Regions from separate parts of the Brevibacillus sp. NSP2.1 genome, predicted to be linked through region 3. Evidence: a T-box and tRNA genes for the amino acid it is inferred to sense, from the RefSeq annotation. Region 3 holds a T-box; the other regions hold tRNA genes.
The links. A T-box is a leader RNA that pairs with one kind of tRNA and senses whether it is charged. The one in region 3 lies ahead of trpS (tryptophan--tRNA ligase), so its partner is inferred to be a tRNA-Trp.
Positions count from the first base shown of each region.

Region 1 (10,194 bases), 1.4 Mb from region 3:
ATTCACATTGGTGGAGATACTGTGGTGAGCACTAAGGAAGTTATTTCCATCCTCGACCATCAAACCGTGAAATCCTCGAAGGTCAACAAGGCTTTCCTGGAGGAAAAGCGGAAAACGATTGTCGATCACAGCGTGGAAGAAACAAAATCTTATGTAATCACCCAGGACGCCATTTACTGTTCACCTATTTCTTCTCTGACGCTAAAGCGACGCGCTCAGTTCGTGGACAGCTTGGATCAGTTTCCCTTTGTACAAGCTGAAGTGGAGGAGTTGACAGAGTAGTGGATCAAGTGACGACGAACGATACAAACTATGATGCGAGTCAGATTCAGGTTCTGGAAGGTCTGGAAGCTGTTCGGAAACGTCCCGGCATGTATATCGGCTCGACCAGCAGCCGCGGTTTGCATCACCTGGTATGGGAGATTGTCGACAATGCTATCGACGAAGCGCTTGCCGGTTATTGCGACAACATCTTGGTGGTCATTCATCCGGACAACTCCGTATCTGTAACTGATAACGGCCGGGGAATCCCGACCGGCATCCATGAAAAAACCGGAAAATCAACCGTTGAGACGGTTTTGACTGTCCTGCACGCCGGCGGAAAATTCGGCGGTGGCGGATACAAAGTCTCCGGCGGTCTGCACGGGGTAGGTAGCTCGGTAGTGAACGCGCTATCTGAATGGATGGAAGTAGAAGTAAAGCAAAACAACAAAATTCACTATATGCGCTTTACAGTCGGAACGCCTGATGCTGATCTTGCCGTCATTGGCGAGACAGAGGAGACGGGAACAAAAGTCACCTTCAAGCCAGATCCGACGATTTTTACGGAAACGACTGTTTTTGAATACGACGTTTTGCAAAAACGTATTCGCGAGCTCGCCTTCCTCAACAAAGGGCTGCGCATTACGCTGAAGGATACGCGCCCGGACCAGGAGCGGGAAGAATCGTTCCACTATGAGGGCGGTATCGTACAGTTCGTGGAATACTTGAATAAAAACCGGGAACCGTTGCACGAAGAGGTCATTTACTGCGAGGGCGAAAAAGACGGCCTTTTCGTTGAGGTTGCTCTGCAGTACAACGACAGCTATGTGAGCAACATCTACTCGTTCGCCAACAACATCAACACGCATGAGGGCGGAACGCACGAAACAGGCTTCAAGACAGCTCTTACCCGTGTCATTAACGACTACAGCCGCAAATTCAATCTCCTGAAGGAAAAAGATCCGAACCTCTCCGGCGATGACGTGCGCGAAGGGATTACGGCGATCATTTCCGTGAAGATTCAGGAGCCGCAGTTTGAAGGGCAGACGAAAACCAAGCTCGGCAATTCGGAAGCGCGCAGCATTACCGAATCTGTCTTTGGCGATCGCTTCAGCACCTTTATGGAGGAAAATCCGGGCGTAGCGAAAAAAGTGGTGGAGAAAGCCCTGATGGCTTCCCGTGCTCGTGAAGCAGCGCGGAAAGCCCGTGAAATGACTCGCCGTAAAAGTGCGCTCGAAGTCAGCGCTTTGCCGGGTAAATTGGCGGACTGCTCTTCGAAGGACGCTTCGGAATCCGAACTGTTCATCGTTGAGGGGGACTCCGCGGGCGGTTCTGCGAAGTCCGGCCGCGATCGCCATTTCCAGGCCATTCTTCCTTTGCGTGGAAAAGTGCTGAACGTAGAGAAAGCGCGCTTGGACAAAATTCTCGGCAACAACGAGATTCGCATGATTATTACTGCGCTCGGCACCGGGGTAGGCGAAGATTTTGACATTTCAAAAGCGCGCTACCACAAAGTTGTGATTATGACGGACGCGGACGTGGACGGCTCGCATATTCGCACGCTGCTGCTGACGTTCTTCTACCGTTACATGCGTCAGCTCATCGAAGCGGGGTACATTTATATCGCGCAGCCGCCGCTCTACAGCATCAAGCAAGGCAAGACGCTGCATTACGCGTATAACGACAAGCAGCGCGATGAAATACTCGCGACCCTCAAGGCTACACCGAAGCCAAGCGTCCAGCGCTACAAAGGGTTGGGCGAGATGAATGCTGACCAATTGTGGGAGACGACAATGGACCCTGCCATGCGCACGCTCCTGCAAGTGAACCTGGAAGACGCCATGGAAGCAGACATGGTGTTTGAGACGCTCATGGGCGACGAAGTAGAGCCGCGCAGGGAGTTTATCGAGCAACACGCGGCATCTGTAAGGGATTTGGACATTTAAGCTTTGAAATAGATTCGGTATATGGCAAGAAGGCTCAGCGATCCAGGCGGTATGAAAATGGCTTCAACAGGCGGTTTGCACTGAACGAAGCTATTATTTTGCTGAGCTTTGGATAGCTGAGTCTGCCTTCTTGCAAAAAAATTCACTGCCGCACGATAAAAAAATCAAAAATTCTATTGCAATGAATTAAAATGTATGCTAGATTAAAGATCCAGGAAGTGATACGGGCCTATAGCTCAGTTGGTTAGAGCGCACGCCTGATAAGCGTGAGGTCGGCTGTTCGAGTCAGCCTAGGCCCACCACTTATACAAGGCGATAGCGCCGGATGCGACATCGCTTATCCATTTTTGGAAAATGGGGCTGTAGCTCAGTTGGGAGAGCGCCTGCCTTGCAAGCAGGAGGTCATCGGTTCGATCCCGTTCAGCTCCACCAATATACTCCTATAGGCAATTGGCCTGGATGTCCTAATGTTCCTCGGTAGCTCAGTTGGTAGAGCAATCGGCTGTTAACCGATCGGTCGGCGGTTCGAGTCCGTCCCGAGGAGCCATATCACGCTCCTGTAGCTCAGTCGGTAGAGCGTTTCCATGGTAAGGAAGAGGTCGCAGGTTCGATTCCTGTCGGGAGCACCAGAAATGATTACAAACATGGCCCGTTGGTGAAGCGGTTTAACACAGCAGCCTTTCACGCTGTCATACAGGGGTTCGAATCCCCTACGGGTCACTTATACACCCAACTAGTTGTTGGGGTCCCCGCAAAGTACTCGGTGTTGCTATAACGCAATCTCTTCACTTTGTGGGGTACTTTGGAGGCTTAGCTCAGCTGGGAGAGCATCTGCCTTACAAGCAGAGGGTCGGCGGTTCGATCCCGTCAGCCTCCACCATTTTCACGAATGACAAAACCATGGAGCTGTGGTGAAGTTGGAGTTCACGCCGGTCTGTCACACCGGAGGTCGCGGGTTCGAGTCCCGTCAGCTCCGCCATTATTCAAAAAGTAATGGTGGACTCACATACACGAGGCTCGGTAGCTCAGTCGGTAGAGCAGAGGACTGAAAATCCTCGTGTCGGCGGTTCGATTCCGTCCCGAGCCACCATGAAATAAACTGAACATGCCGGTATAGCTCAATTGGTAGAGCACCTGACTTGTAATCAGGGGGTTGTGGGTTCAAGTCCTATTGCCGGCACCATTTTCATCCTTTCGAGCAAAGAGCAATCCGTGCTTACGAAGGACAAGCTGGGGAGATAGTGAAGTGGCTAAACACGGCAGACTGTAAATCTGCTCCCTCCGGGTTCGGCGGTTCGAATCCGTCTCTCCCCACCATCTTTACTTCATGGCTATTGGGGTATAGCCAAGCGGTAAGGCAACGGACTTTGACTCCGTCATTCCTAGGTTCAAATCCTAGTACCCCAGCCATAATGAGAGCCATTAGCTCAGTTGGTAGAGCATCTGACTTTTAATCAGAGGGTCGAAGGTTCGAGTCCTTCATGGCTCACCAGTATTTTTGACAAGTAGATATGCGGTCGTGGCGGAATTGGCAGACGCGCTAGATTCAGGTTCTAGTGGTGGCAACACCGTGGAGGTTCAAGTCCTCTCGACCGCACCAACCCATCCTATGATGGATGAAAATGCGGACGTAGCTCAATTGGTAGAGCGTCGCCTTGCCAAGGCGAAGGTCGCGGGTTCGAGACCCGTCGTCCGCTCCATCAATGTTCTCGGGTCTCTCGCCCGTTCCGGGTTTACCCTCGCAGAACATCAAGGAAGAGTGTCACGGGCACTTCCGATCTGGCTTTGCAGGCAGCGTTTTGACGCAGCAGCGCCAGAAAGAAGCGAGACCCGTCGTCCGCTCCATTATCATGTGCCCTTAGCTCAGCCGGATAGAGCGTTTGACTACGAATCAAAAGGTCGGGAGTTCGAATCTCTCAGGGCACGCTTTTCTTTATATAGTCGGGAAGTAGCTCAGCTTGGTAGAGTACTTGGCTTGGGACCAAGGGGTCGCAGGTTCGAATCCTGTCTTCCCGACCAGTTTTTCCAATTTGATATGCCGGTGTGGCGGAATGGCAGACGCGCGCGACTCAAAATCGTGAGGGAAACCGTGGGGGTTCAAGTCCCTTCACCGGCACCATATTTTGCGGGTGTAGTTCAATGGTAGAACTCCAGCCTTCCAAGCTGGTCGCGTGGGTTCGATTCCCATCACCCGCTCCATTTTTTGCGGAGGGATACCGAAGTGGTCATAACGGGGCGGTCTTGAAAACCGTTAGGGTGCAAGCCCACGGGGGTTCGAATCCCTCTCCCTCCGCCATTCTCATTCCTACCTGATGTTCGTGGCGGCGTAGCTCAGATGGCTAGAGCGTTCGGTTCATACCCGAAAGGTCGGGGGTTCGATCCCCTCCACCGCTACCATAGGGGCATAGTTTAACGGTAGAACGAAGGTCTCCAAAACCTTTGGTGTGGGTTCGATTCCTACTGCCCCTGCCAAAAGTGTATAGTTACTATTCATGGCGGTCGTGGCGAAGGGGTTAACGCACCGGATTGTGGCTCCGGCACTCGTGGGTTCAAGTCCCATCGATCGCCCCATTTTTATTTTAACTAACGATATATGTCTCAGTAGCTCAGCTGGATAGAGCATCCGCCTTCTAAGCGGACGGTCGGGAGTTCGAACCTCTCCTGAGACGTTTTTACATGCGGTCGTGGTGGAATTGGCAGACACACCATCTTGAGGGGGTGGCGGGGCGACCCGTGCGAGTTCGAGTCTCGCCGACCGCACCACTAAATAATTTCAATGAGTTTTCAAAAAAGCTCTTGAAATTACGAAGTGAACATGATATATTAAAAGTCCGCTCGCGATTGCTAGATTTAAGGCGAGTGAACAAAAGTAAATGTCACCTAAAAAAGCTCTTGACTTTGATAGGTGGACATGATAAGATGAAGATCCGCTCCGCTGAGTGGACGCAATCGAAAATGCTCTTTGAAAACTGAACAGCGAAAGCGTTGATGAGTCTATCATTAAATGATTTGCCAGCTTTGAACCAGTAACAAACTTTATTGGAGAGCGTGATGAGTCGACAGCCGCTGCTGGCTTGCCAAAATTTTGTCCAGATGCAGGTAGTCGCCATACGTCATTTCCTTCTTGAAATCGGTATGGATATCGTGTTCCAGCGAGGACTTGTCCGGTTCGTTGCTTCCATGCGGATGGGGATTCATCTGTGGTCGGCCTCCTTTTTCCGTTTCATGCAGACGATATGTATGCGCTTACATTACTGGGCGCGTACTGGCTTTACGTATTAATTCCTTGCCGCCCTGCACAGTTCCTGCTGTTCGGTTCTTGTCCGCCTGCATTTTCTCCGTGAACATGGCCGCCCCAGAGGAAAAGGGCAAGGATGTCGGCTCCTTGCCCCGCCGTTGCAAGCCATGGCTTCTCAGTCCCCTTGGCGAACCGTTCGATAACATGGCTACGCCAACAAGCCATTGGCGCAGCCTTAGTCGCTACGAAAACAACGGCCGCGCCCGCCCTTCATCCAGGTAGGCCCGCGCATGCCCCCAGAAGTACTTGCCCGGCTGCATGTAAGCGGCAAGCCCCGCCCGCGCAATCGTGCGTGCCGCCTCTTCATTCGCCTCCGTCAAAATGCGCTGCTCATCCACAGTCAGCACCTGCCGCTGATCCATGACCAACTGTCCGTCGACGATCACGTGGTTCACATCGCCGCCAACGGCCTGGTACACCAAGCGTTGGACGTGCATCGTTTCCGGCGTCAAATGAGCCTGCTGCATGTTCACCGTAATCACATCGGCCTTTTTCCCTGCTTCGAGCGAGCCCAGCTCGTCGTCCCAGCCCACGCAGCGCGCCGCATCAATCGTCACCATTTCCAGCAGCTTGCCGGGCGGCAGGTAAAAGTAATCGCGCAGAGCCGCCTGCTGCAAAAGCTGCATTCTGCGCATCGCCTGAAACATGTCAAACGGCGTCATCGGCGAAGTGCCGTCCGTCGTGATGGCGACGGTCGCCCCCATTTCCAATAGCTCGGTGATCGGCGTCCGGGCGTTGATTTGCCCGAAACCGGGCGAAGCACTCACATTCGTCCCCGTCTCCTCCAAAATTTTCGCTTCGTCAAACGAAATGCCGCGGCAATGCTGCAAATGGACGTCTGGGCCGAGCAAGGCGTACTCTTTGTCTTGCACAGCCAGATGAATCATGCCGCCAAACGCGTCAGAGTGAATCCGCGTGTCGTACTTGCGGGCAATTTCCCGGATTTTTCGCGCCTGGTAACGGTCAAAATCGGTGGGGCCAAACAACTGATCGGCCTGGGTCGGAGCCGACGGGTTGATCGACGTGACGATGACAAACGGCGTGATGTACGCCCGCGTCCTGTCCGAGTTGGCATGGTGCAGCGCCTCGATCACCGCTTCGGCTCCCGCCAGCACTTCTTCGTAGGTCACTTCCTTCGTCACCTTTTTCCCGTCGACCCAGCGGCTGAACGGATGCGGCCACGGCGGGTTGCACGGCCCTGTGCAAACGATCTCCCGCACCCCGACCTCCGCGTACGCCTGCGCATGGTTCAAGGCAACAACCGGATCGTCGGAGCGCGGCATGGAGCCGAGCACGCTGACTCCTGTCGTAATCCCCGCCTTGAGCCGTTCCAGGGCGGACAGCTTGCCCTCGTAGTACCAGAAATCGTCGGTGACCTCATGCTTGTACACGTTGGTGATAATCGGCATCCAGTCGTTGATGTTGTCGGTGGCAATCGTCTTGAACAGCGAGTGTCCGCCGTGCCCGTGCGCGTCGATAAAGCCCGGCAACACACAGTGGCGGGCACAGTCGATCACGCGCTCGGCCGTGTATTTCTCCGTCAACTGGGCAGTATCCCCGACCTCCACGATCCGCCCGTCGTCAATCGCAACTGCGCCGTCCGCAATCACCCGTCTGTCCTTGTCCATCGTGATGACCACGCCGTTTACGAGCAATACATCGATCATTGGCAATCGCCTCCCTGTCTTTTTGTGCATGAGGGAAAAAGCGTGCTGCGGTCCCCTACCCTACACGATAACGAAAAGCAATGCCGTTGTATTTGCAAGAGTATTACGACTTTTTTCACGATCTTTACCTGTTTCGCCTGCCTGCCCGCTTTTGGCGACGCTTTCGCTGCCTGTATGCCGATACGATTTTGTCAAAAGGCTCCCTAGCTGAAAAAACCACCTTTCCCAAACGGAAAGATGGCGGATGGCTGACAGCGGGCAACGCTTTATGGATGGGTTCTGCGCTTGCGCAGGAAAACGATGAGAAAAACAAGAGCAGCGACAGCGATCACCCCGTAGACAAAGTGGGAGTAGACGTCCATCACGTGCAAAACATCTTGCCACGATTCGCCGAGAAACGCCCCGATCCACACCAGGGCAATGTTCCACAGCAGCGTCCCGATGCTCGTAAACAGCAAAAACAGCGGGAGATTCATCCGGGTCATCCCCGCCGGAATGGAAATGAGGCTGCGCACCAACGGAATCATCCGGCAAAACAAAATCGTCCAGTAGCCGTATTTGTCAAACCAGGCATGCGCTCTCTCGATGTCTGTCTGCTTGACCCGCAGCAGATGTCCCCAGCGCTCTACGACCTTCTCGATTTTTCCTACGTCCAAATAGTAGCCGATCCCGTAAAGCAAAATCGCGCCGAGTACGGACCCGAACGTGGCCGACAAAATGACACCCGGCACGGTCAACGCCGAGTGTGTGGTCATAAAACCGCCAAATGTCAGGATCACTTCAGAAGGAATCGGTGGAAATACGTTTTCCAGCGCCATCATCAAAAAAATGCCCAGATAGCTGTATTGTTCAATGAAATGCGTCAGCCAGTTTTGCATACTACCCCTCTTTTATATCAACCGATGCTTATGATTCAAGTATAGAGACGATTTGTTCATAGTTCAATGAAAAGCGGCATTTGCCCGGGAGAATCTGTGCAAAGCTATGGGCCTTGCGCACGCCAAATCTGGTAAATATGGTACAATTCTTTCTATTAGATAGATTAGCAGAAAATGTAAAAGGAGCGATCCGATGCTGGTTTTGGTTGCCGTCGTTGCCGTTGCTGCTTTGGCTGCCCTGTACGACGCCCTGCGGAAAATCAACGCGAACATTCTCATGCAAGTCGAGCAAAACGAACGAATCATCAAGCTGCTGGAAGACATCAAAAAAAGACAATCATAGTGTTCAACCCAAGTTAAAGATCGTTTACCTGGACTACTCGCAGAGGCGGTCTTTTTTTGTACTTTTCTGCCCATTCAGAAATCAGACAAAGTGTGTCATATTTTTTGCAAACTGTTTCGAAATATAGACTTTTCGCATCATTTAAGTATATGATGATATTAGCAAACAATTATTTGTTTGTCGAAAAACAGGTGGATTCCACTTTTTAGGAGGCGTTTCCATGTTCACTATCAGGGAATCAGATTTGCCAGGAATCGGACGAAAGTACCAGGTGGAAACAAGAAGCGGCGACAAGCTGATTATCATTATCCACGATGGAGGGCTTGCGGCCGGCAAATGGACGCTTTTTGCGGATCACTGAGCGGATGCCCAATTCTCGCATCAGTCGGCGAACTTTCTTCGTATTTACTTGTAGTCCCTCTTTGCGTAGAGCCGTGCGCATTCGTTTATACCCAAAGTATGGGCGAATGCGGTGAATTGCCAGTATATGTTCCTTTAGGTCGGCATCCTGCTCTACACGTACCTTACGAACCTTCTCCGTCGCCTTCCACTTGTAGTAGCCCGCCCGGGAGACCTCCGCTATTTCGCATAGCATGACCACAGCGTACTTGCGACTCATTTCTTCGATCGTCCTAAACCGGGTTTGCTTATCCAACTTCCCTCCCCGTGTAGATTTGGATTGAGCTTTTTTAGGTATTCGACCTGCGCTTTCAAGTAGTTGTTCTCTTCCTCTAGACTGCTGAAATACTTCTTGATCCATCGCCCTCTATAGTCTTCAAACGTTTCACCGTTTTGCCGTTTCTGTACCCACTCCCGAATCTGCGTCTTACTTTTAATGCCTAATTTCTCCATTATCATTGGGTAGCTCCAATGCTCCTCAACCCGCAAACGTACTGCTTCGCTCTTCGTTGCTTCGTCATATTGCTGCTGTTTTTGCCCTTTACGTGGCGGCATAAGAAAATCCCCTCCGGTCAACAGTGTTTATCTCATCATACCATGAGGTCTTTTTTCACTGTCTACCATGAGGGGATAATACCACCCATTGTGAGGTAAAGAGGCTTATTTCATTCCCTGAAAACTGGATCTGCATGTTTGCTAAGAGTGTGTGGATAAGTCCTCGACCGATTAGTATTCGTCAGCTCCACGCGTTGCCGCGCTTCCACACCGAACCTATCAACCTCATCGTCTATGAGGGGTCTTACCAGCTTAACGCTGTGGGAAATCTCATCTTAAGGGGGGCTTCACGCTTAGATGCTTTCAGCGCTTATCCCTTCCATACATAGCTACCCAGCCGTGCTTCTGGCGAAACAACTGGTGCACCAGCGGTATGTCCACCCCGGTCCTCTCGTACTAAGGGCAGCTCCTTTCAAATTTCCTACGCCCGCGACAGTTCGGTCCCTATCTGTCGCGGGCGTAGGAAATTTGAAAGGAGCTGCCCTTAGTACGAGAGGACCGGGTTGGACATACCGCTGGTGCACCAGTTGTTTCGCCAGAAGCACGGCTGGGTAGCTATGTATGGAAGGGATAAGCGCTGAAAGCATCTAAGCGTGAAGCCCCCCTTAAGATGAGATTTCCCACAGCGTTAAGCTGGTAAGACCCCTCATAGACGATGAGGTTGATAGGTTCGGTGTGGAAGCGCGGCAACGCGTGGAGCTGACGAATACTAATCGGTCGAGGACTTATCCACACATTTCTTAGCAAACATGCGTATTCAGTTTTGAAGGAATAAGAAGAAAAGCTGTATTCCCGATTACTTTTGCGAGTAATGGAGAATGCAGCTTTTTTTGTGTACCTTGGAACA
Region 1 is NZ_CP048274.1:116,033-126,226, reverse strand. It holds gene remB (extracellular matrix regulator RemB) at 1-282, shown strand, start outside; gene gyrB (DNA topoisomerase (ATP-hydrolyzing) subunit B) at 291-2,207, shown strand; tRNA gene M655_RS00760 (tRNA-Ile) at 2,433-2,509, shown strand; tRNA gene M655_RS00755 (tRNA-Ala) at 2,564-2,639, shown strand; tRNA gene M655_RS00750 (tRNA-Asn) at 2,679-2,754, shown strand; tRNA gene M655_RS00745 (tRNA-Thr) at 2,761-2,836, shown strand; tRNA gene M655_RS00740 (tRNA-Glu) at 2,854-2,927, shown strand; tRNA gene M655_RS00735 (tRNA-Val) at 3,012-3,087, shown strand; tRNA gene M655_RS00730 (tRNA-Asp) at 3,110-3,186, shown strand; tRNA gene M655_RS00725 (tRNA-Phe) at 3,222-3,297, shown strand; tRNA gene M655_RS00720 (tRNA-Thr) at 3,315-3,390, shown strand; tRNA gene M655_RS00715 (tRNA-Tyr) at 3,440-3,524, shown strand; tRNA gene M655_RS00710 (tRNA-Gln) at 3,543-3,617, shown strand; tRNA gene M655_RS00705 (tRNA-Lys) at 3,624-3,699, shown strand; tRNA gene M655_RS00700 (tRNA-Leu) at 3,721-3,807, shown strand; tRNA gene M655_RS00695 (tRNA-Gly) at 3,832-3,907, shown strand; tRNA gene M655_RS00690 (tRNA-Arg) at 4,060-4,133, shown strand; tRNA gene M655_RS00685 (tRNA-Pro) at 4,150-4,226, shown strand; tRNA gene M655_RS00680 (tRNA-Leu) at 4,245-4,326, shown strand; tRNA gene M655_RS00675 (tRNA-Gly) at 4,333-4,406, shown strand; tRNA gene M655_RS00670 (tRNA-Ser) at 4,415-4,503, shown strand; tRNA gene M655_RS00665 (tRNA-Met) at 4,528-4,604, shown strand; tRNA gene M655_RS00660 (tRNA-Trp) at 4,606-4,679, shown strand; tRNA gene M655_RS00655 (tRNA-His) at 4,703-4,778, shown strand; tRNA gene M655_RS00650 (tRNA-Arg) at 4,803-4,876, shown strand; tRNA gene M655_RS00645 (tRNA-Leu) at 4,886-4,970, shown strand; partial or broken gene M655_RS00640 (tryptophan 2,3-dioxygenase) at 5,256-5,405, opposite strand; gene M655_RS00635 (amidohydrolase family protein) at 5,688-7,172, opposite strand; gene M655_RS00630 (DedA family protein) at 7,439-8,050, opposite strand; gene M655_RS00625 (hypothetical protein) at 8,244-8,393, shown strand; partial or broken gene M655_RS00620 (cation:proton antiporter regulatory subunit) at 8,614-8,715, shown strand; partial or broken gene M655_RS28230 (IS3 family transposase) at 8,704-9,347, opposite strand.
Region 1: it has a tRNA-Trp gene. The T-box ahead of trpS (tryptophan--tRNA ligase) is inferred to sense a tRNA for this amino acid. The anticodon was not compared.

Region 2 (10,194 bases), 230 kb from region 3:
GTGTTTTCATTCTGACTCCTCCGATGTGACTTGAGTTTTGCTTGACCAACTAAGCTACGGTCAGTTTAGCAAAACGCATTTTAGAGAGGAATGGAGCCATCCTGAATTCCATATGGATTTTTCCTGAATCGTCCGCGAAATTCGGCCGGAGACAACCCTACCTGCTTTTTAAAAATGCGGCTGAAATACAAGGCGTCTGCATAGCCGACGCTTTTCGCCACCTCGCCGATCGGCGCGTCGTTCGCCAACAGGCATTCCTTCGCCCGATTCAGCCGATAGGCCATCAAATACTTGCCCGGGCCCGGGCCCATGCCCGTATTTTTTGAAAACGTAGAACAAGCGATTTTCGTTGATGTCGTTTTGCTCCGCCAACGCGCGTACACTAAGCCCATCCATGTAATGCTCATGTATGTAGCTGGATACTTGCTCGAACAGTGCCTGCTCCCCATCGCTGCTCTGGTTGCGTGCACAAACGAACAGTTCCTCCAGGACGCAGCGAAACAACGTCTCCGTCTGAAAGGCAGAAATCCCACCCGGCTCCCTCGAGGAGCGCCAGAGAAGCTCAAGCAGCTCCATCAGGCGCGGGCTTTGTCCCGGAGTGAGCTGAAAATGCGCTCTACTCAAGGAAAATCCGGACGGCTCGGGCGCGCAAACCCGGTATAAAACAAGCAAATACTCCCACTTACTGTTGCCCGTAACCCGCCGATTCAATGGCATACGGGCACCGCCATGCACGACATGTCCCGGCGACAGCGCATAGGACGTTCCGCTGAAATCAAACTCGGCCTTTCCTCTCAAGGGAAAAACAAAGCCTGGGAATGCTTCCGTATAGTCATCGCAACTCATGCCCGGATCGCGCACATAGCGACAGACTTGCTCCACTCGAAAAGAGGTACGCGCAAAATGTTCGGCAAGTTTGTTGATGTCCATCTTCATTTCACACACCTCCTGCCATCAAGTGCCGTTGCTCCATGCGCTCATCGCCCGCGTCCGCTGGGACGAGTCCCGTTGCAGTCACATAACTTAATCATACTTATATTGATATTGAGAATCAATCTTATTGTTTTTCTCTTTCCTTCTTTTCCTCGCATTGCTGATGTCTGGTTGTCGGCTATAGCACGGGCAAAACAGAGTAGCTATCGCGATTACTCCCCATTCAATTCCAAATAGTAAAGTCATTAAACATAAAGATTCTAGATTGGCTCTATTTTTTGAAACTCTATTTTCAGGCAATCACGAAATACAGAGATTCCTGAAGCAGGGTAAAATTTTTTCAACAATACGAGCACCCTTTCAGCCCTAGTTTCCCCCTCATACACCAATTAACCACGCTTATGTAAAATACCAAAGGGTTCCGAAAGTCGAGATATGTTGGCCGAAAGAGTCGGTCCGGAAAGGAGATGTTTTATAGAAGCGCCCCTGGAGTCCACATTCGTTCCTAGAACAACAAATATACAAAGGCACCTACAATGTGCATATCACAGGACTATTATCCTTTAATTGCTTTAAATCCCTTTGAACAAAATAGTACTTAATGTTCATTTTTTCAATTAATTATATAATTCGACATTTTTTTCAATTACTTTGCTATAAACTAATAATCAAAAGAATTCCAAACCAATCTGTTGAATCAAACCAATGAAGATAGGAGATGTTTTCATGAAATCTAAGAAAAGATTATTAAGTGGAGCTGCATTACTTAGTATATGTCTTTCAGCTACTTCCGTATTTGCCGCATCATCAACATGGTCAAATAATGGATCATATGAAAAAACAATATGGTGGAAGCCTTACTCAGGAACGTTTAATGTTACTAAAGATTCATCTTATCCAAAAATTACAGCACGGATAGATTTCAAATATAGTGCAAATCAGAAAAGTGAGATGATGCGTTATATAAGCTATTACCCAACTTATGATTTTCGTGACGAATCAAAAAATGGGTTTGATGGCTCTTTCATTTCTACAAATTTGCCCGACCCTAAATATGATTACGAAGATGACAATGGTGATGGAAAAGATGATGAATTAGAAGCAGTATCTAGAGACCAATGGAGTATTAGTGCTAACACGAATTACTATGTAACTAGTAGCTTTGGTGTGGTAAATACGACAAATGATCCCAAGGTTTCTTCTTATGCATCAATTAGTGTAGCACCAATTTATCCAGGAGGGGACTACAACACTGTTGCTGGTACAGCCGAACTTCTCGGAGTATTTAAATATAGCCAGTTATCAACTCCTTCATCTGTGTCAAATAGAGAAGCTCTCGTCTTGAATACTGAAATTTTAGCGGATAGAGAATATGATAAAATCAAAACGAAAGGTGATTTAGAGAACTACAAAAACAATGTAAACAAAAGAGTGGAAAGGTTCAAAAGTAACGATGATTACCAATTTGTGATTACATTAAAGAACCCTATGAGCATAGACAGTTTTTACGATTTGGTTTCCGATTATAATTTAGAGGTTTCAGAATTGTATGCCAGAGGTATTGATAGTGAAAAAAATATTGTAACTATCGGCACAAAAACAATTCAACCAGAGGTTTTAGAGAGCATTCAAAAAGAAGCTTCTTATAGCTTCAAGGGTATTATTGAAATTGAAGGTACTGCTAAAGGAAAAGACTTAAAAAAGATAATGAAAAATGATAAAGTTTTTGCTGTAGAAGTGCAAACTGAAGATCAACCAGCATTTGGTTTGTACTGGAAGAAGGAAACTCTCAACAAATGATTACATTTAAAAATAAAGGTCTGCAAAATCATACTGTAGACCTTTACTTTTCCTTTGCGAGAGGAGAAACTTTCATGACGAAAACAAAATCTGGATGGTTACGAACGCTAGTGGAAATAGGGATGATATACGTTTCTTTATACGCGATTGTCTTTCTTATCGGCGTATACAGCTTTACAATCGTCACGGATTTGCCGACTGATCGGGATAAAAACGGATCTGGACTATTTCTAGGCACCCTTGTCAATTGCGTTCCTTTTTTGCTTCTTGGTTGGAGAGCACATTTTTTTCACAATCGAAATATTCATACTGTTGCTATTGCCACCGTAGTTACTTCCTTCCTTTTGGAAAAATTTTTACCTGTCTGTTTCGCGTATGTATTCTCTCCAGCAGACCCGTTTGTACTTCTAAGCGAAGAGCTTCCTTATTATATTTTTGGCATCAATTACATCCTATATGGCACCCTTTTATCGTGCTTATCTTTTTATATTGGCTTGTTTGTCAGGCGATCATTAAAGCAGCATACTGCGTCATAACCTCCAAAAGACCCTTACTGAATCAGCAGGGTCTGTTCGGTTGCAAAAGGACACGTAGAAGGAGCTTTGCTGGCCGCTTCCATTTTTGCGTCTGTATTCATTTTTTTACGGCTTGCTGACAGCCTCCAAGCCATTCCATACCCCAAACTGCGCCTGATACAAGCGGCTGTACACACCGCCTGCGTCGACCAGCTCGCGATGATGCCCCTGCTCGACGATGCCCTCCCCCGTCACCACGACGATTCGGTCTGCATCCTTGATCGTCGCCAGCCTGTGCGCGATCACCAGCGTCGTCCGGCCTTTGGACAGCTCTGCCAACGATTGCTGAATCGCCAGCTCTGTCTCCGTATCCAGCGCCGAGGTCGCTTCATCGAGAATCAGGATCGGCGGATTTTTCAGGAACATGCGGGCAATCACCAGCCGCTGCTTTTGACCGCCGGACAGCTTCACGCCGCGCTCCCCGATCACCGTCTCCATGCCTAGCTCCTGCGCGCGAATAAAGTCATCGAGTCGCGCTCGCCGTGCCGCTTCCCAGATTTCCTCCTCGCTCGCCTCCAGTTTTCCATACAAAATATTTTCGCGAATCGTGCCCGCGAACAGGAACACATCCTGCTGCACAATCCCGATCTGTCGGCGCAACGAATCTTGTGTCACCTGGCGGATGTCCACCCCGTCAATGCTGATCGAACCGCTCTCGACCTCGTAAAACCGCGGCAGCAAGCTGCAGAGCGTCGTTTTGCCCGCACCGGACGGACCGACGAACGCGATCGTTTCTCCTTTGCGGATGACCAGATCGACCTGATCGAGCACTTTTTTCTCTCCGTCATAGCTGAAGGAGACCTGGTCGAAGCGAATCTCTCGCTGAAACGGCTTCATTTCCACCGCGTCCGGAGCATCCGCCACATCCGGCTCTGTGTCCAGCAATTCGGTATAGCGCTTGAAGCCTGCGAAGCCTTGCGGATAACTTTCCACAATGGCGTTGATCTTCTCAATCGGACGGAAAAACACGTTCGTCAGCAGCAAAAAGCCGACAAACTCTCCGTACGTAAGCTGCTCGCGAATGACAAACCAGGTTCCGCACACCATGACAAACAAAGTGACAAACCGCATCATCATGTAGCTGATCGAACCGTTTTTGGCAATCAGCTTGTAGGAGCTGAGCTTGGTCAGGCGAAAGCGCCCGTTGTTGACAGCAAATTGTGCTTCCTCGTGCTTCTCGTTGGCAAACGCCTTGACGACACGGATGCCACCCACGCTGTCTTCAATGCGAGCGTTGAAGTCGCCCACATCGCGAAACAGTTGGTGGATCGCCTGGGTCATTTTTTTGTTGAAGTACACGACGACCCAGATGATGGCCGGCACAACGATGAAGGTGATAACCGCAAGCTGCCAGTTGATGGACAGCATGAGCGCAAACGAGCCTACAAGCGTCATGATCGCGATAAACAAATCCTCCGGTCCGTGATGCGCCATTTCGCCAATCATGTTCATGTCGTTTGTCAAGCGACCAATCAAATGCCCGGTCTTCGTATTGTCAAAAAATCGGAACGACAGCTTCTGAATATGCGAAAACAGCTTGCGCCGCATATCCGTCTCGATGTTGATGCCCAGCATATGCCCCCAGTAGTTGACGATGTACATAAGCAATGTGTTCAAGGCATACAAAGCGAGCAGTCCAAGCGAAGCCCACAAAATCATGCCCCACTTCCCGCCCGGCAGCAAATCGTCGATAAAAGCATTTACCGCTACCGGAAACGCCAGCTCCAGCAAACCGGCAATGATTGCGCAGCCAAAATCAAGCACAAACAACCATTTATACGGGCGGTAGTAGGAGAAAAAGCGTCGAATCAATCAATGGCCCCCTTTTGGCGTTGGGTTCGCTCCTGTCAGTACTGACCCGGCAAGCTTTTGTCAACGCAACTGCAATAATGATTATCAATTTCATCAATAAGTATAGCAATGTGCCTTGTGAAAGAGAATGGCACATTCATGAATCGATATGGATTATTCATGAATCCCGTTGAAACTCGCTCGGGGACAGGCCGGTGTATTTTTTGAAGCGCTTGCTGAAATACAACGGATCGGAAAAGCCTGTCCTTTGCGCCACCTCCTTGATGCTCAATTGGCTGTGCACGATATTCAACAAGTTTTTCGCCTGGTTAAGTCTGTATCTGTTCAAATATTCACCCGGACTAATTTTCAAATGCTTCTGAAACAGGTAAGCGAGCCGGTTGACATTGATCTGGTGCATTTCCGCAAGCCGATTCATGCTCAAGTTTTCCATGTAATGATTATGAATATAATCGAGCAGCCGCTCCAGCAATAGCCGCCCCTCGTCTTGCGCGCGATACAGCACGAGCGAAAACAGCTCGTTCAAGATGCCGTACCACAGCTCTTTTACGCGCAGCTTGTACAAGTCGCCGGGGCTGTTCCAGTACCGCTCAAGCTGCCTCAGCTTCTCCTGCAGCCGGGCGCTCTGCTCGACAAGGTGCAAGCCGTAATGCTGCCCGGCGTAATCGCATGCATCAGCCAGCTCCCAGTGCTTCACCTGATAGAGCACGAGAATGTAGACCCACTTTTCCTCGCCGATCACCTTGCGATCAAACGCCATGTCAGGGCCAGCGTGTACGACCATCCCCGGCTCCATATCGTATCCCGTGCCGTCAAACCACATTTTGGCTCTCCCGGATAGAGGGAAAATAAATGCCGAATGCAGCCCGGTTCGTCCCCCAAAATATTTCATTCCCGGCTGTCGTTCTTCGAGGGATACACTGGTGAGTGTAATGGCTCCCCTGGCGTAATAGTCGATCAACAGACCAACCTTTGCTCTCTCCATTTGCACCCCGCCTTGCTTTTTACTCAAAAGAACCGTTGGATGTAAGCGCGGCATGGTCGCTACCGCATCCAGGAAAAGCTCTGCAACCCCCCAGCACATGGATATGCTTCATGCATGGATATGCTTCATGCATGGATATGCTTCATGCATGGATATGCTTCACGCTTGGCTAGCTTTGGTCACGCACACGCTTCTCCTATCGGCAGGCAAGCGCCAGCCTCGCTTGGTTCTTCTCTCGCTGGTTCTTCTGTTCAGGTGTTGTTGCCAGCGGCTCGCGCTGTTACTCCGCTCGGCGTAGCACCTGGCATTGGAACACATTTTTACTCACAAAATCTGCAATTTACCTCTTGTGAAAATTTCGGTTCTCGTTTATCATAATAGATAATGATTCTCATTTTCAACAAATCAACTTGGCCAAACTGTCGAACTCTACAGCTTGCTCTTCTGGCTGCTTGCAGGACTGATTTCTTCATTTCTTGCGTGTAACGAATCAGTCACCTGTTGCATCCGGTTCGCTTGCTTGCTGATCGGTTTCAGGAGATGGAGCGATACATACTGCTTTTCATGTTGATCGTAACAAATAAAATAACCCTAAGGATGAACATCCTTAGAGCTTGATTTCAGAAATGGTGCCGGTGAAGGGACTTGAACCCCCACGGTTTCCCTCACGATTTTGAGTCGCGCGCGTCTGCCATTCCGCCACACCGGCAATTAAATTGGAGGAGGCACCCGGATTTGAACCGGGGATAAGGGTTTTGCAGACCCGTGCCTTACCCCTTGGCTATGCCTCCATGTATAAAAAAGGTTTGAATGGAGCGGACGACGGGTCTCGAACCCGCGACCTTCGCCTTGGCAAGGCGACGCTCTACCAATTGAGCTACGTCCGCGTATAAATGGCTGGGGTACTAGGATTCGAACCTAGGAATGACGGAGTCAAAGTCCGTTGCCTTACCGCTTGGCTATACCCCAATAAGTAATCCCCAACTTTGAAATTATGGGGCGATCGATGGGACTTGAACCCACGAGTGCCGGAGCCACAATCCGGTGCGTTAACCCCTTCGCCACGACCGCCATATTAACTAACTATGCCTTTTGGAAAATGGCAGGGGCAGTAGGAATCGAACCCACACCAAAGGTTTTGGAGACCTTCGTTCTACCGTTAAACTATGCCCCTACACATGGTGGCTCGGGACGGAATCGAACCGCCGACACGAGGATTTTCAGTCCTCTGCTCTACCGACTGAGCTACCGAGCCGTATGTATCTTTTGCTTAGCGTGCCATTTGTTGTTTGTGAAAAATGGCGGAGCTGACGGGACTCGAACCCGCGACCTCCGGTGTGACAGACCGGCGTGAACTCCAACTTCACCACAGCTCCATGTTTGGTTGCACCTACAGGTACTCCCTTTGCAAGAAAGAAAATTTGGTTGCGGGAGCAGGATTTGAACCTGCGACCTTCGGGTTATGAGCCCGACGAGCTACCGAGCTGCTCCATCCCGCGACGATTCGGACGATCAATGTCAGCACCTATCTTAGAAGCAAGACGCTTTTGGCTGACCATCCATATGATTATGATAAGTGGTGGAGGCTGACGGGATCGAACCGCCGACCCTCTGCTTGTAAGGCAGATGCTCTCCCAGCTGAGCTAAGCCTCCAAAGTACCCCACAAAGAGAAGAGATTGCGTTGTAGCAACACCGAGTACTTTGCGGGGACCCCAACAACTAGTTGGGTGTATAAGTGACCCGTAGGGGATTCGAACCCCTGTATGACAGCGTGAAAGGCTGCTGTGTTAAACCGCTTCACCAACGGGCCAAGATGGCGGATGGAGTGGGATTTGAACCCACGAGACGGGTCAACCCCGCCTACACGATTTCCAATCGTGCTCCTTCGGCCGCTCGGACATCCATCCAAATTTTCCGCTTGCCCTGTTCGCATATCGCTCGGGCAAGAACTAATCTATCATATCTAACAGCCGATTTCAAGGAGTATTTTAAAAGTTTTTCTGCGTGCAAATCTGTGAAAACGAAGCGGCTCCCCGCTGGCGTTCTCGTCCTGGCAGCGACCGCCATGACACCACCCTCTCTCCGCTCTGCCTCGCAAGTTTTTGCGTCAATTTTCGTGGAAATTGCCTAAAGCAACTTCCCCGCTTTTCCAATATGCTACCAATAATCATTGACGATGCGGAGTGATGGCTGGTGGGCAGAAGAAGACGGCGGGCAGGTCGGATTCCTTGTTTGTACGGAAACTGGTGCGGCCCGGGCTGTTCGGGGCCGGGCGCCCCGATTGACGATATCGACCGCTGCTGCAAAAAGCACGACCGCTGCTATCAAAAGCGCGGCTATTTTTCCTGTAGCTGCGACCAGGAGCTTTTGCGCTGCTTGCAAAACAAAATCGACATGAACACGGAAAAGGGCAGGGTGGCCGCGATGATTTCCGCCTATTTTTCCCGCTCCAAATGCATTCCGGACGACTTGAAATAGGCTGTTTTGCGAATTGTCACGATTGTCATTCTTCATACAAAAAATGGTAACACCTTGGACATGAATCTGCCATAACTCCCGTGTTTTTCCTTTGGCTTTTTTTGGTACTCTAGTGAATGTCCAAGGAGGGTACAAGGCCGTGGAAGTGCATATACGAACCGATGCCAGTGCAGCACTGACGTTAAAGAAAGAAATTATTTGTCATGGAATTTCCTGCTTTTATGTCCGCCCGTTTGAAAATGATCAAGTAGAATTTGTATTCCTCGCGCTCTCGGAGCACCAGAAGAAGCTGTTATCCTATACGCTGCGAAACTACAGCTACGCCCTAACTTACCTATCCTAATCCTAGCCATATGACAGATTGTAATATCAAGTGCGACACCTAGATAAAAAAACGGCCCATGATTGATTCGTGTAAAATGAAGTCACCACAACACCATTTACACAGGAGAATCAATCATGAGTTATACACATCTTAGCATAACAGAGCGTAGTGAGCTAGCACTCCTTCATCGGTTGGGTTGGTCTGCCCGCGCCATTGCCAGAGAACTCAAACGGCATCATGCTACCATTGCCCGTGAGTTAAAACGGGGTTGTAAGGCAGGGGAATATCAGGCAGAAGCCGCGCATGAGGTTTACGAGAAACGTCGCGAACGGTCTGTTCCCAGAGGCAAGCGGACTCCTGAACGTGAGCATTACATTGCCAGTAAGCTGGCGCAGACCTGGTCTCCCGAGCAGATTGCCGGACGGATGAGTCAGGAATGCCCCGAACAGAAAGTGTCGTTTAAAACGATGTATCGCTGGCTGTATCAGGGCTTTTTGGTTAAAGGAGATACCACCGTTCTGCGCCACAAAGGGAAACGCCGGAGACCAATCGAAACACGTGGTCGTTTCAACGTAGGAAAGTCCATTCGGCAGCGACCCAAGGAAGTACGAAAGCGTGAGAGCTTTGGTCATTGGGAACGGGATACGGTTGTTTCCAGCCGTGGAAAAAGTAAGGCGTGTGTCGCGACGTTCGCTGAGCGCAAGACACGCTTTTACCTTGCCGTAAAGATGCCTGATCGTACCTCGGCTTCCATGGAAAAGGCCTTTGGTTTCGTTGCTGAGTCGTTACCGAAAGGATCGTTTCAAACAGCTACCGTTGACCGTGGCAAAGAGTTTGCCTGTTACGAACGGCTGGAGTCAGCACATGGCGTAAACATTTACTTTGCCGATCCCTACTCTTCCTGGCAAAGGGGCACGAACGAGAACGCAAATGGCCTTCTGCGAGAATTTTTTCCCAAAGGCAAGGATTTTGCCGAAGTCTCCGAGGAGGAACTGATTCAGGCCTTGGAGCTCATTAACAATCGGCCAAGAAAATGTCTGGGCTGGAAGACCGCTTACGAATCATTCATGGAAGCTCTGTCGCACTTGTCTTGACAATTCGTCCGGTACAAAAAAGCCATGCAAACCGCGCATGGCAAAGCGAAGCAACGGAGTGGCGGCTTGCGAGTAGCGGGCCGCTCTGTACAAAAGCCTGCTAGTTCCGCTTGTCCCGCGCGTGACGGCTCCGCACGAATGCCGCTACTTCCGCCTGTCCGGCATGTGGCCGCTCCGCACGAAAACCCTTT
Region 2 is NZ_CP048274.1:4,619,407-4,629,600, forward strand. It holds gene M655_RS22380 (ABC transporter substrate-binding protein) at 1-10, opposite strand, end outside; partial or broken gene M655_RS28410 (helix-turn-helix domain-containing protein) at 81-936, opposite strand; gene M655_RS22395 (hypothetical protein) at 1,660-2,733, shown strand; gene M655_RS22400 (hypothetical protein) at 2,808-3,269, shown strand; gene M655_RS22405 (ABC transporter ATP-binding protein) at 3,375-5,120, opposite strand; gene M655_RS22410 (helix-turn-helix transcriptional regulator) at 5,278-6,105, opposite strand; tRNA gene M655_RS22415 (tRNA-Leu) at 6,733-6,814, opposite strand; tRNA gene M655_RS22420 (tRNA-Cys) at 6,823-6,896, opposite strand; tRNA gene M655_RS22425 (tRNA-Gly) at 6,917-6,992, opposite strand; tRNA gene M655_RS22430 (tRNA-Gln) at 7,000-7,074, opposite strand; tRNA gene M655_RS22435 (tRNA-His) at 7,101-7,176, opposite strand; tRNA gene M655_RS22440 (tRNA-Trp) at 7,206-7,279, opposite strand; tRNA gene M655_RS22445 (tRNA-Phe) at 7,285-7,360, opposite strand; tRNA gene M655_RS22450 (tRNA-Asp) at 7,405-7,481, opposite strand; tRNA gene M655_RS22455 (tRNA-Met) at 7,528-7,604, opposite strand; tRNA gene M655_RS22460 (tRNA-Val) at 7,683-7,758, opposite strand; tRNA gene M655_RS22465 (tRNA-Glu) at 7,843-7,916, opposite strand; tRNA gene M655_RS22470 (tRNA-Ser) at 7,921-8,013, opposite strand; gene M655_RS22475 (phospholipase A2 family protein) at 8,300-8,584, shown strand; gene M655_RS22480 (hypothetical protein) at 8,724-8,927, shown strand; gene M655_RS22485 (IS30 family transposase) at 9,044-10,003, shown strand.
Region 2: it has a tRNA-Trp gene. The T-box ahead of trpS (tryptophan--tRNA ligase) is inferred to sense a tRNA for this amino acid. The anticodon was not compared.

Region 3 (10,194 bases):
GGTCGGTTTCGTCGGGCTGATCGTCCCGCATATGTCGCGCATGCTGATGGGCTCCGATTACCGGATGAACTTGCCGTTTGGACTCGTGCTCGGCTCGCTCGTCCTGCTTGTGGCAGACACGCTGGGCCGGACGCTTTTTGCTCCACTCGAAATTCCGGCGGGGATCGTCATGGCCATCGTCGGCGGGCCTTACTTCCTTTATCTGATGCGCAAAGGAGGAACGTGATGTGCTGAACGTGCAGTCAATGAACGTCTGTTACGGCAAAAAACGAATCGTAAATGACTTTTCGCTGGATATACATGAAGGAGAGATTGTCTCGCTCATCGGGCCAAACGGCTCCGGCAAATCGACGGTCCTCAAAGCCATCTCCCGGCTGATTCCTTGCGAGAGCGGCTCGGTGCGCATCGCAGGGGAGCCAGCCGACAACATGAGCATGAAGCAGCTTTCCCGCATCATGTGCATGCTGTGCCAGTCCAACTCCTGTCCTTCGGATGTGACTGTCGAGGAGCTGGTCGGCTACGGTCGCGTCCCCCACAAAAAATGGTATGAACGGCTGGATGCAGCCGACTACGAAATCGTCGACTGGGCGTTGCAGCAAACAGGACTGGAAAGCTACCGGGGCCGCTATCTCGCTTCTCTGTCGGGCGGGGAAGCCCAGCGCGCCTGGATCGCCATGGCCTTGGCCCAGAAGCCGAAGCTGCTGCTGCTCGATGAGCCGACGACGTATCTGGATATTGCCCACCAGCTCGATGTGCTTGAGCTGATCGCCAAGCTGAATCGGGAATTGAAGCTCACGGTTGTCATGGTGCTGCATGACTTGAATCACGCCAGCACCTACAGCGATAAAATTTGCGTCATCAAAGACGGGGACATTCGTGTTTTCGGCAAGCCTCAGGATGTGTTTACGCTGGAGCTGATCCGCAGCGTTTACGGGGTCGACACAGAAATCCGGTATGCGCCAGACAGCACCAGTCCGCGTATTCACGTCCTGAAAAAAGCGCAATAAAACTACAGGAAAAGCGAGGGATGCTCGTATGATAGCAATGGCGAAGGAAGCGATGAAGGTCCAGTACCAAACGTTTGCTGCCGGTATGAAGACGCTCATGCTCAGCACGGTCGACGAGCATGGAAAGCCGTTTATCTCCTATGCCCCTTTTGTCAAAACCAACGGAAAGTTTTATATCTACATCAGCAAAATCGCCAACCATTATCGCTATTTGGAAGAAACGTCGGCAGTCGATGCCATGCTGATTGAGGATGAAGCGAAGACGGCCAATCTGTTCGCCCGCCAGCGCGCCCGCTTCGTCTGCACAGCGAGAAATATCGGCAACGCGGACTGCGACGAGATTTTCGCGCTGTTCGAACAGCGCTTTGGCAAAAGCATGATGGATATGCTGCGCGGCCTCGACTTCTCCCTGTTTGAGCTGACGCCATCCGAAGGCCGCTACGTCGCCGGATTTGGCCAGGCGTACGACATTGATCTTTCCGCCGACAAGTTCGAACACGTCAATCGCGACGGCCACATCCAAACCGCCAAATAATCATTCGCGCCAACAGGAGGGCAAATTCATGACCAATTCAACGTATTCAACTGCACTGACACTCTGGCTCACGATCCAGGAAAGATTCCACAAGACAGCCAAAAGCATGCCGGAACAAGACTTGACGCTCGGGCTCGGCCCTGCCTCCATCGGGTATATGCTCAGACATAACGCCGAAGTGGAATACATGTTTGCCGAGTGGTTTTTCGGCCGCAGCATCCCGGCGGACGTGGAGCTACTGACGAAAAACGGCCCTGTCGAGGGGCGGCAGTTTACGAACTTGCAGGAGCTTGCCGATTTTATGACGGCTTCCAACGAGCATTTGCTCGAAGGCATGAAAAGCTTGTCCGAGGAAGCGTGGCATACGCCTGTCAATACGCCGCTCGGCAGCTCGACTCCGCTCGAAGCGCTGGGGCGTCTGATGTACCATACAGGCATCCACGCCGGACAGATTTCGCAAATCCAAAAAGCGTTTCATACAAGAGAAAAAGAGCGCACGCACTAAAGCACCCTATTCACGCAAAAAGCGCCCCCATCCGACCTGGACAGGGGGCGCTTTTTTCATGCTTGGGTTTAACATTTTTACATGACGATTTTTCTCGCCGCGTTGACGAACATTTTCACGCCGACTTCCAGCGCATCCTCGTCGATGGTAAAGCGCGGGTGATGGTGCGGATACGTAATGCCTTTTTCCTTGTTGCCGGCAGCGACGTAGAAAAAGCAGCCTGGCGCTTTTTGCTGGAACGCCGAGAAATCCTCGCCGCCCATGGTCGGGCGCATATGCTCCACCCACTCCGCTCCCAGCGATTCCACGACTACTTCTTCCATCAAGCGGGTCACTTCCTCGTCGTTGATGACCGGACGGTAGCCGAACTCGTACTTGAACTTGTAGCTTGCGCCGTGCGCTTCCGTAATCCCTTTGATGACGCGCTCCATCAGGCCGGGAACGGATTCGCGCAGCGTCTGGTCAAAGCTGCGCACTGTCCCGCAAATTTCCACTGTGCCCGGAATGACGTTGTGTGTCGTGCCGCCCACAAATTGCGTCACGGACAAGACGAGGTTGTCGAGCGGGTCGGCGTTGCGCGAGACGATGTGCTGCAGGTTGGTCACCACTTGCGCCGCAACCGCGATGCTGTCGATCGTCTCGTGCGGAAGAGCCGCGTGCCCGCCTTTTCCGAGCACGGTAATCCAGAACGTATCAGGAGCTGCCATCATCGGCCCAGGGCAAATGCCTACGGTGCCGTACTCCATCGTCGCCCACAGATGCGTACCGATCACGATGTCCACGCCATCCATGACTCCCGCCTGCACCATTTCCTCCGCGCCGCCCGGAAATACTTCTTCCGCGTGCTGGAACAAAAAGCGCACCTCGCCTTTGATCTGGTCCTTCATCCCGGACAAAATTTTCGCGGTTCCGAGCAGCATCGACGTATGGCCGTCATGTCCGCACGCATGCATCACGCCCGGATTTTTCGAGACGAACTCAAACGTGTTTTCTTCCGTAATCGGCAAAGCGTCCATGTCGGCGCGCATCGCCAGCACTTTTCCCGGCTGCGAACCGATCAGGCGGGCCATTACGCTGTTTTTCGTCGGCCGGCTCACTTCCAGATTGCCAAAAGACAGAAGCGTCTCGTACACGAACTGCGCTGTTTTCTCTTCGTGAAAAGACAGTTCGGGATGCTCGTGCAAATAGCGTCTCCACGCGATTACTTGCTCTTTGACCGCCTCTGCCGCCTGATTCAATGTTGTTGCTGTCGCTGTCATCCGGTTCTCCTCCTCGTTCGGTGCGCTTTTTGCCCGTCGTCGCCAAGCTGCCGAACCCTCGTCTCTTTTGTTTGTACGCCTGTTGCTTTTCCGTCAGTCTCTCTATATTTGCTTCGCCAAAGCCAGCACGGTGCGGTACAGCACGTTGGCTCCGTCCGCGCAATCCTCAATTGTCGAATACTCGGCCGGATTGTGGCTGATACCGTCTTTGGAGCGAATGAAAATCATGCCGACCGGACACAGGTCAACCAGTTGCATGCAGTCGTGGCCTGCGCCGCTCGGCAACCGGAACGCCTCCAAACCTTCCTGGGCACACGCCTCTGCCGCCGCCTGCTGGATGCTCTCGGAGCATACGGCAGGAGCGATCCGCTGCAACAATTCCACTTTCAGCGTCACGTTCCGCTCGGCACAGATCGTTTTCGCCCGCTCGATTATGCGCTGCTCGACCTGATCGCGAACCGCTTCGTCCACATCACGCAAGTCGAGCGAAAACTCTACCCGGCCCGGAATGACGTTGACTCCGCCAGGGAACGCCTGCACCTGTCCGACCGTCCCTACGCTTGTGCCCGTCCGCGCTGCCTCTTCCTCGATGGCAAGCATCACGAGCGCTGCCGCAGCCAGCGGATCGCGGCGCAAGTTCATCGGCGTAGCTCCAGCGTGGCCCGCTTCGCCCTCCAGCACGAATTTCATCCAGAGCGGTCCTGCGACACCCGTCACGATCCCGACGGACAAATCGCGGCTTTCCAGCACCTTGCCCTGCTCGATGTGCAGCTCCACGTACGCTTTGACGCTGCCGGGCGTGCGCGCCGCCTGACCTGTCTGATCCGGGTCCAATCCGACCTGGCGCATGGCTTCGGCAATCGTGATGCCGTCCTTGTCCGCCTGCTCCAGCTCGCTGCGCTTAATCAGCCCGGCGATCCCGCGGCTGCCGATCATGCCGTAGCCGAAGCGCGTGCCCTCTTCATCCGTGAAAGCGATCACTTCAATCGGATGTTCGGTCTCTATGCCTTGTTCCTGCATCGTCTGCAAAATTTCTACGCCTGCCAAAACGCCAAGCGGCCCGTCGAAATCTCCGCCATTCGGTACGGAGTCGATGTGCGAGCCTACGAGAACAACAGGTGCCGAAGGGTTTTTCCCCTCTTTTCGTCCAATCAGATTGCCTACCGCATCTTCGCGAACTGCCAGTCCCGCTTCCTTCATGAAGCCGGCGACGATGTCTTTTGCTGCCCGTTCCTCAGGTGTAAATGACAGCCTCGTTACCCCTCCGGCCTCCTGGGCGCCAATCTTGCCTACCTGCCCTAGTCGGTCCCACAATCGGTCCGCATTAATCATGACAAGAGACTCCTCCTTCGTAAAACCGTCTATTAACGGTTGATTTACGGCTATGTCCCTAATTGTATAATAGTCTGTCTATTTTGAAAAGGAGAAAAGCCTGCGTCATGCTGATTTTTCCAGTTGGTTTTCACGGAAAAAGGCGTGCAAATGCGCTTGCTCGTTGCACGCCTTTTCTATGTTCACGATTGCAATTGGTTGAGTAGAGAGGCAGGCCCCCTAGCTTCTCAAAAATGGATCCGGTACACCTTGCGCGGACGCCCCCGCGGATGCGGGTTTTCCTCCCCGACCACCTGCGCGATGCCCTTCGATTCCAGCTCGATCAAAATGCGGCGGGCGCTGCGCGGCTGAATCTGCATGTGCGAAGCCAGCTCGTGCGCGTTGATCTCCTGCTTGCCCCGCTTTTTCAAGATCGACTCCAGCTTCGACAGCGTCATGACGCTCAGCGAAGTAAGCTGGCTCAACTCCTGCAGCTTCTTCGAGTCGTACCGATAGGCGATCTGCTCGTCGCGTCCGAGCGGCCCCACGACGCTTTTGTCGTCCAGGAAAACCATCCAGTTGCCCGCGCCCCGCTCCTTGGCGTGCAAAAGCGCAGTGCCGCCGTGGATTTCCGCTTCGTACGCCGTCTTGCCGATCCCGATTCCACACGTCACCAGATCGGCGCGAATCCCGAACAGCTCCTCCAGGTCGGGGATCGTCGCATAGTCGCCGGTGACTTCCTGCACTTTTCCGCGCGTCGTGAAAATGACGTAGCGCCCCGGCCCCGCCGTCTTCAGCGAGCCTTGCAAATACCTGGCGTAGCGCAACAGCTTTTCCATCGTCTTGATCTCGGCGTTTTGCCATTCGTCCGTGGAAAAACTCCCGCCTGCCAGCTCCCGAAACGGATCAATCTCCATCATCTGCACAGCGATTTGCGTGTCTTTGAAATGCAGCATCTCATGCGTGCGCAAAAGCATGTGGACGACCGACAGCACGCCCGCTCGCGTCGGCACGACGCGATGCACGGGAACGCCTCTGCGCACAAGCTCCAGCTCTGCCGTCCGCAGGCAGGTCACCGCCGCCTTCGTCTTGCCTTCCTTCCACAATGCCTCATGAAAATCCGCCAGCTCATTGGCAGAGATCGCACCTTCGTAATGCTTCAGCCATTTGTAGCCTTCCGCGATTCCCGCTTCCATGAGAAAATGCCCCAGCTCCTCGCCCGAAAACGTATCGAAGCTCACCTCATCCACGCGAATCCCGAGCTGATGGGACAGATGCAGCAAGGTCCGGTACAGGCTCGCGCCAATATGCGGCACATACGCCATCGGCACCTGGATTTTTCCGGTCTGGCTCGCCATCGCATAAGGAACCTGACCCGAGAAAAGCCACATGTCCACCTCATCCAGATGCGCCATGAGCAGCTCGACGATTTCCTCTTCTCTCCAATACACAATCGGCAAGCATTCGATCTCGGGAAACTCCTGCATGACCGATTGGATAATCACAAGCGAATCATCCGCGCCGATCACGCCTAGTCGCAGCTTCAATACACGTCCCTCTTTCACAGCGTTTTTTCCTAGAATAGCAAAAATATGCCCGCACTTACAGCCACCCCCGCCTCATCCGCGGCTGACCAGCCCTCCTGCCGCCTGCCCGAGCCAGTGCGCAGCGTACAAAATCGGCACGGCCAGCAAGCAGAACGGCAGCGTACTCCAGACGAGCGGCCACGTAAGCACCCCTGCTTCAAACAGGCGGACATAGGTGTAGACGCTGTACGGCAAAACGAGCACGACTGCCGTCACGACGCCCGGTGTGTACGTGCGCAGCGCAATCGTGTGTCCGATGTGCGTGAAAACGTGCAAAAACATAACGTGCAGGCAGACGAGAAAAAACGGCAAGTACGTCCCAAGCGGCAGCGTGGCAGCCGCAAGCACGACGGCAGCGGCGAGGACGGCGAAGACGCACGTGACGGCTACGGCAAACTGCGCGGTGTTCATCGCAAGCGACGGCTCCACGAACTTTTGCAGCCAACTCGGCAGCGCGCGCAAAACCTGCTCCCGCTTCTGCGCAAGCCAGCCCTCGACCGTGATGATTTCCTCCAGATCGTGAAACACAAACACGACCAGCAACAGCCAGATCAGATTCACAAGCTCACTCATGCCGTGCCCCCTTCCTCGTCTTTTCCTGCAAGATTCCGTGCGCCAAAAACGACACCGCCTCGTCGGCGAGCTGCTCGGCCGTCTTTTCCCCCGCCAGCAAAAAGCGGGACGTCAGGCGGTAGCAGACGGCGACCATTGCTTCTGCCGCCACCTCCGGCGACAGGTCGGCGCGGACGTGGCCCGCCGCCTGGTTTTGCCGCAGATTGGCGCTGACCATGGCTGCCAGCTTGCGGTGCAGCTCATCTCCCGCCTCCGCCTGATAGAGCACCATCTGCGTCAGCTCCGGCCGCCCCTGAAAGAAGCGGAACAGCGCCAAGAGATTTTCCCGCACCTGCCCGTACACATCCGCTTCGTCCAGCGCCGTCACCTTGCTCCCTCCGTCGGCCAGCTCCCACAGCTTCGCGAAAAACTCGTCCATGAGCTGCTGGTACAGCCCTTCCTTGCTCTCGAAATACTGGTAAAAAGACGCTTGCGTCAGCCCGGCCGCCTTCACGATGTCACTCACCCTGGCACGGTGAAAGCCTTTGGCCGCAAATTCGGAAGCCGCTGCTGCCAGCAACCGTCCGCGGCTTTGCTCCCCTTTGGAAAATTTGCTGTCCATCCGTGTTGTTCACTCCTAAAAAGTAACTTTTCAGTTATATAACTCTTGAGTTACTTTTACAACTTTTGGATGATATTGTCAATCCCCTCTTGCTTTTTTGGTTTGGACTGCGTAAAATGATTGCTCAAAGGGTATCTTTCGATGGCAATGAGGGAGAAGAGTAGTCATTTTTCGAGACGGCAGAGAGCTGATGGTTGGTGCGAATCAGTGTCAAGGAAATGGTGAATGGGCTCCCGAGCTCCAAACCGAACCCGTTTTTCAAAAGCGGCAGTAGGCTTTGGCGTGACGTCCGTACGTTACAAAGGACACCGTATCAAAACGGTACGGAACAAAGCGATTTTGCGCATGGCTTTTCCCGTGTGCAAAATAACAAGGGTGGCACCACGGTTCATTCGTCCCTGTCCAGGGCGGATGGACCTTTTTGTTTTTCTCCCAAACAGATTTCCCTCTATGGAAAGGAGCAGCACTCTCATGAAAACCATTTTTTCCGGTATTCAGCCGAGCGGTATTTTGACCCTTGGCAACTACCTCGGCGCGATGAAGCATTTCGTTCCGCTGCAGGACCAGTTCAACTGCTTTTACTGCATCGTCGATCAGCACGCGATCACAGTTCCGCAGGAGCCAGCCGTCTTGCGCGAAAACATCCGCCGTCTGGCAGCGCTCTACCTGGCAGTCGGCCTCGACCCGAACAAAATGACTTTGTTCGTCCAATCGGAAGTGCCAGCCCATGCCAAACTCGGCTGGATCATGCTGTGCACCTCGTACCTCGGCGAGCTTGAGCGCATGACCCAGTTCAAGGACAAATCCGACGGACGGGGCGAATCAATTCCGGCCGGCTTGCTGGCGTATCCGCCACTGATGGCCGCAGACATTTTGCTGTACGGCACAGACTACGTTCCGGTCGGCGAGGACCAGAAACAGCACCTGGAGCTGACCCGCGACCTGGCGACCCGCTTCAACAACCGTTACGGCGACATTTTCACCATTCCGGAAGTACGCCTGCCGGAAACGGGCGCACGCATCATGTCGCTTGCCGACGGTACGAAAAAAATGAGCAAGTCCGATCCGAACCAGGGCGCTTTCATCTCCATGCTCGACGACCCGGCGACAATTACGAAAAAAATCAAGCGCGCGCAGACCGACTCGGACAGCAGCGTGCGCTACGACAAGGCAGAAAAGCCTGCCGTATCGAACCTCATGACGATCTACTCGCTCTGCTCCGGCAAGTCGCTGGAAGAGATCGAAGCGATGTACGAGGGCAAAGGCTATGGCGCATTCAAAACCGACCTGGCGGAAGTCGTGGTGGAGACGCTGCGTCCGATCCAGGAGCGCTACGAGCAACTGTTCCATTCCTCCGAGCTGGACGACATCCTCTCGGCGGGCGCAGAAAAGGCAAATGCCGTGGCGAATGAAATGCTGCACAAAGTAGAAAGAGCAATGGGAATGGCGCGCTAGGAAAATCGAGACGCAAAACGGGCCGGGAAGCTTCTCCCGACCCGTTTTTTCATTTGCGAGGCAGACGAGACGCGCGGCTCGCGACGGCAAGCAGTTGTGCCGCCCGCTCCTGCGTGAAGCTCTCCCCCGCGGCCCTTACTTTTCTGCGCTTCTGACAAAAAGATGTACCTTCGCCGTTTTTCCGGCATAGCGAATCGAAATCGTCGCGCGCGTGCCCGCTTCCGCATCGGCCAGAACTGACACCCGGCCTTCCTCGTCCACCTCGATCTGCGCGGGACGGCTGGACTCGAACTCGATTCCTTCTGCCTTTGTCACGTCTTCCGAAGTGCCGTCGCCGAATATCGCCAGCACCTCAAGCTGTGCTTCCTCTCCGGGAGCGAGCTTCAACGACTTCAGTTTGGCTTCGAGCGCCTCCAAGGCAGCGTTCCCCGCGACGTAGGTCGCCGCCGACTTGACTGTGAAGACGGCCAGGTCAGCTTCTTGCGCCACCTGGAGCGGCTTGCCCTTCGCCCCTGTTACTGCCCGCCACTGCTTGTTGCGGTACGTGTAAGCTTGCAGCTTTTCACCTGCATCGGCCGCCAGCGGCAGCGCGAGCGTAAAGCCTGGCTCGCCAAGGCTGCCCAGCGCTTTTCCGTTGCTCCACGCTTCGAGCAAATAGGCTTCACCCGGATGGGAAACGCCCTTCCAGCCGCTTGCTTCTGCCGCTGTCAGGGAGAGGGCAAATTTTCTTCCGCTTTCCTTGGCAAAATAAGCTCCCGGTACTTCTACCCATGCTCCTGCCGGAACGGTCAGCCTGATGCCGACCTCTTTTTTCTTCAGCAGCTCGACCAGCTTCTGCTCCAATGTAATCCGCTGATCTGCCTGCCCTGCTTTTTTGCTGCGGGGACGGTCGGCCGTATCGGCATCCGCACCGTCTTCCTCTGCCCCCTCGCCTTCCATGCGAATGAACAGCACCGGGGAAAAGCCGATTTTTTCCTGCACGTCTTCGATGGCTTCCAAAAAATCGTCCAGCGTGTCGAGCGCGTCGCCCACTTGCTCGTCTTGGGCTTTGATCTCGGCCCCAGGCTCGACGGCCAATGTGCTTGCCTGTTTCAGCAGCGTTTCTGCCAGCAGGCGAACACGCTTGGCTACGTCCTTAGGAACCGCCTTTGGCGCGAGCGGTTCCAGCACTGTGTTTGCAAAATTCGCCAAGGCGGCGAGCCCCAACCTTGCCAGCTCCGCATCCGCTGCCTCGTCGCTTGCGAGGGGCGCAAATGCTTCGTCCAAAAAGCTTTCGCCAAGCGCAAGCAGCGTCTTTTCCCGAACGACTCCGCGCTCCGCCTGCTCCGCTACAGCGGCCAGCACGGTCGAAACGGAATGCGT
Region 3 is NZ_CP048274.1:4,394,040-4,404,233, forward strand. It holds gene M655_RS21290 (FecCD family ABC transporter permease) at 1-226, shown strand, start outside; gene M655_RS21295 (ABC transporter ATP-binding protein) at 228-1,007, shown strand; gene M655_RS21300 (HugZ family pyridoxamine 5'-phosphate oxidase) at 1,036-1,542, shown strand; gene M655_RS21305 (DinB family protein) at 1,571-2,047, shown strand; gene M655_RS21310 (M20 family metallopeptidase) at 2,125-3,306, opposite strand; gene M655_RS21315 (Zn-dependent hydrolase) at 3,409-4,638, opposite strand; gene M655_RS21320 (helix-turn-helix domain-containing protein) at 4,866-6,164, opposite strand; gene M655_RS21325 (HXXEE domain-containing protein) at 6,237-6,776, opposite strand; gene M655_RS21330 (TetR/AcrR family transcriptional regulator) at 6,769-7,377, opposite strand; T-box leader at 7,516-7,780, shown strand; gene trpS (tryptophan--tRNA ligase) at 7,849-8,832, shown strand; gene M655_RS21340 (DUF8508 domain-containing protein) at 8,968-10,194, opposite strand, start outside.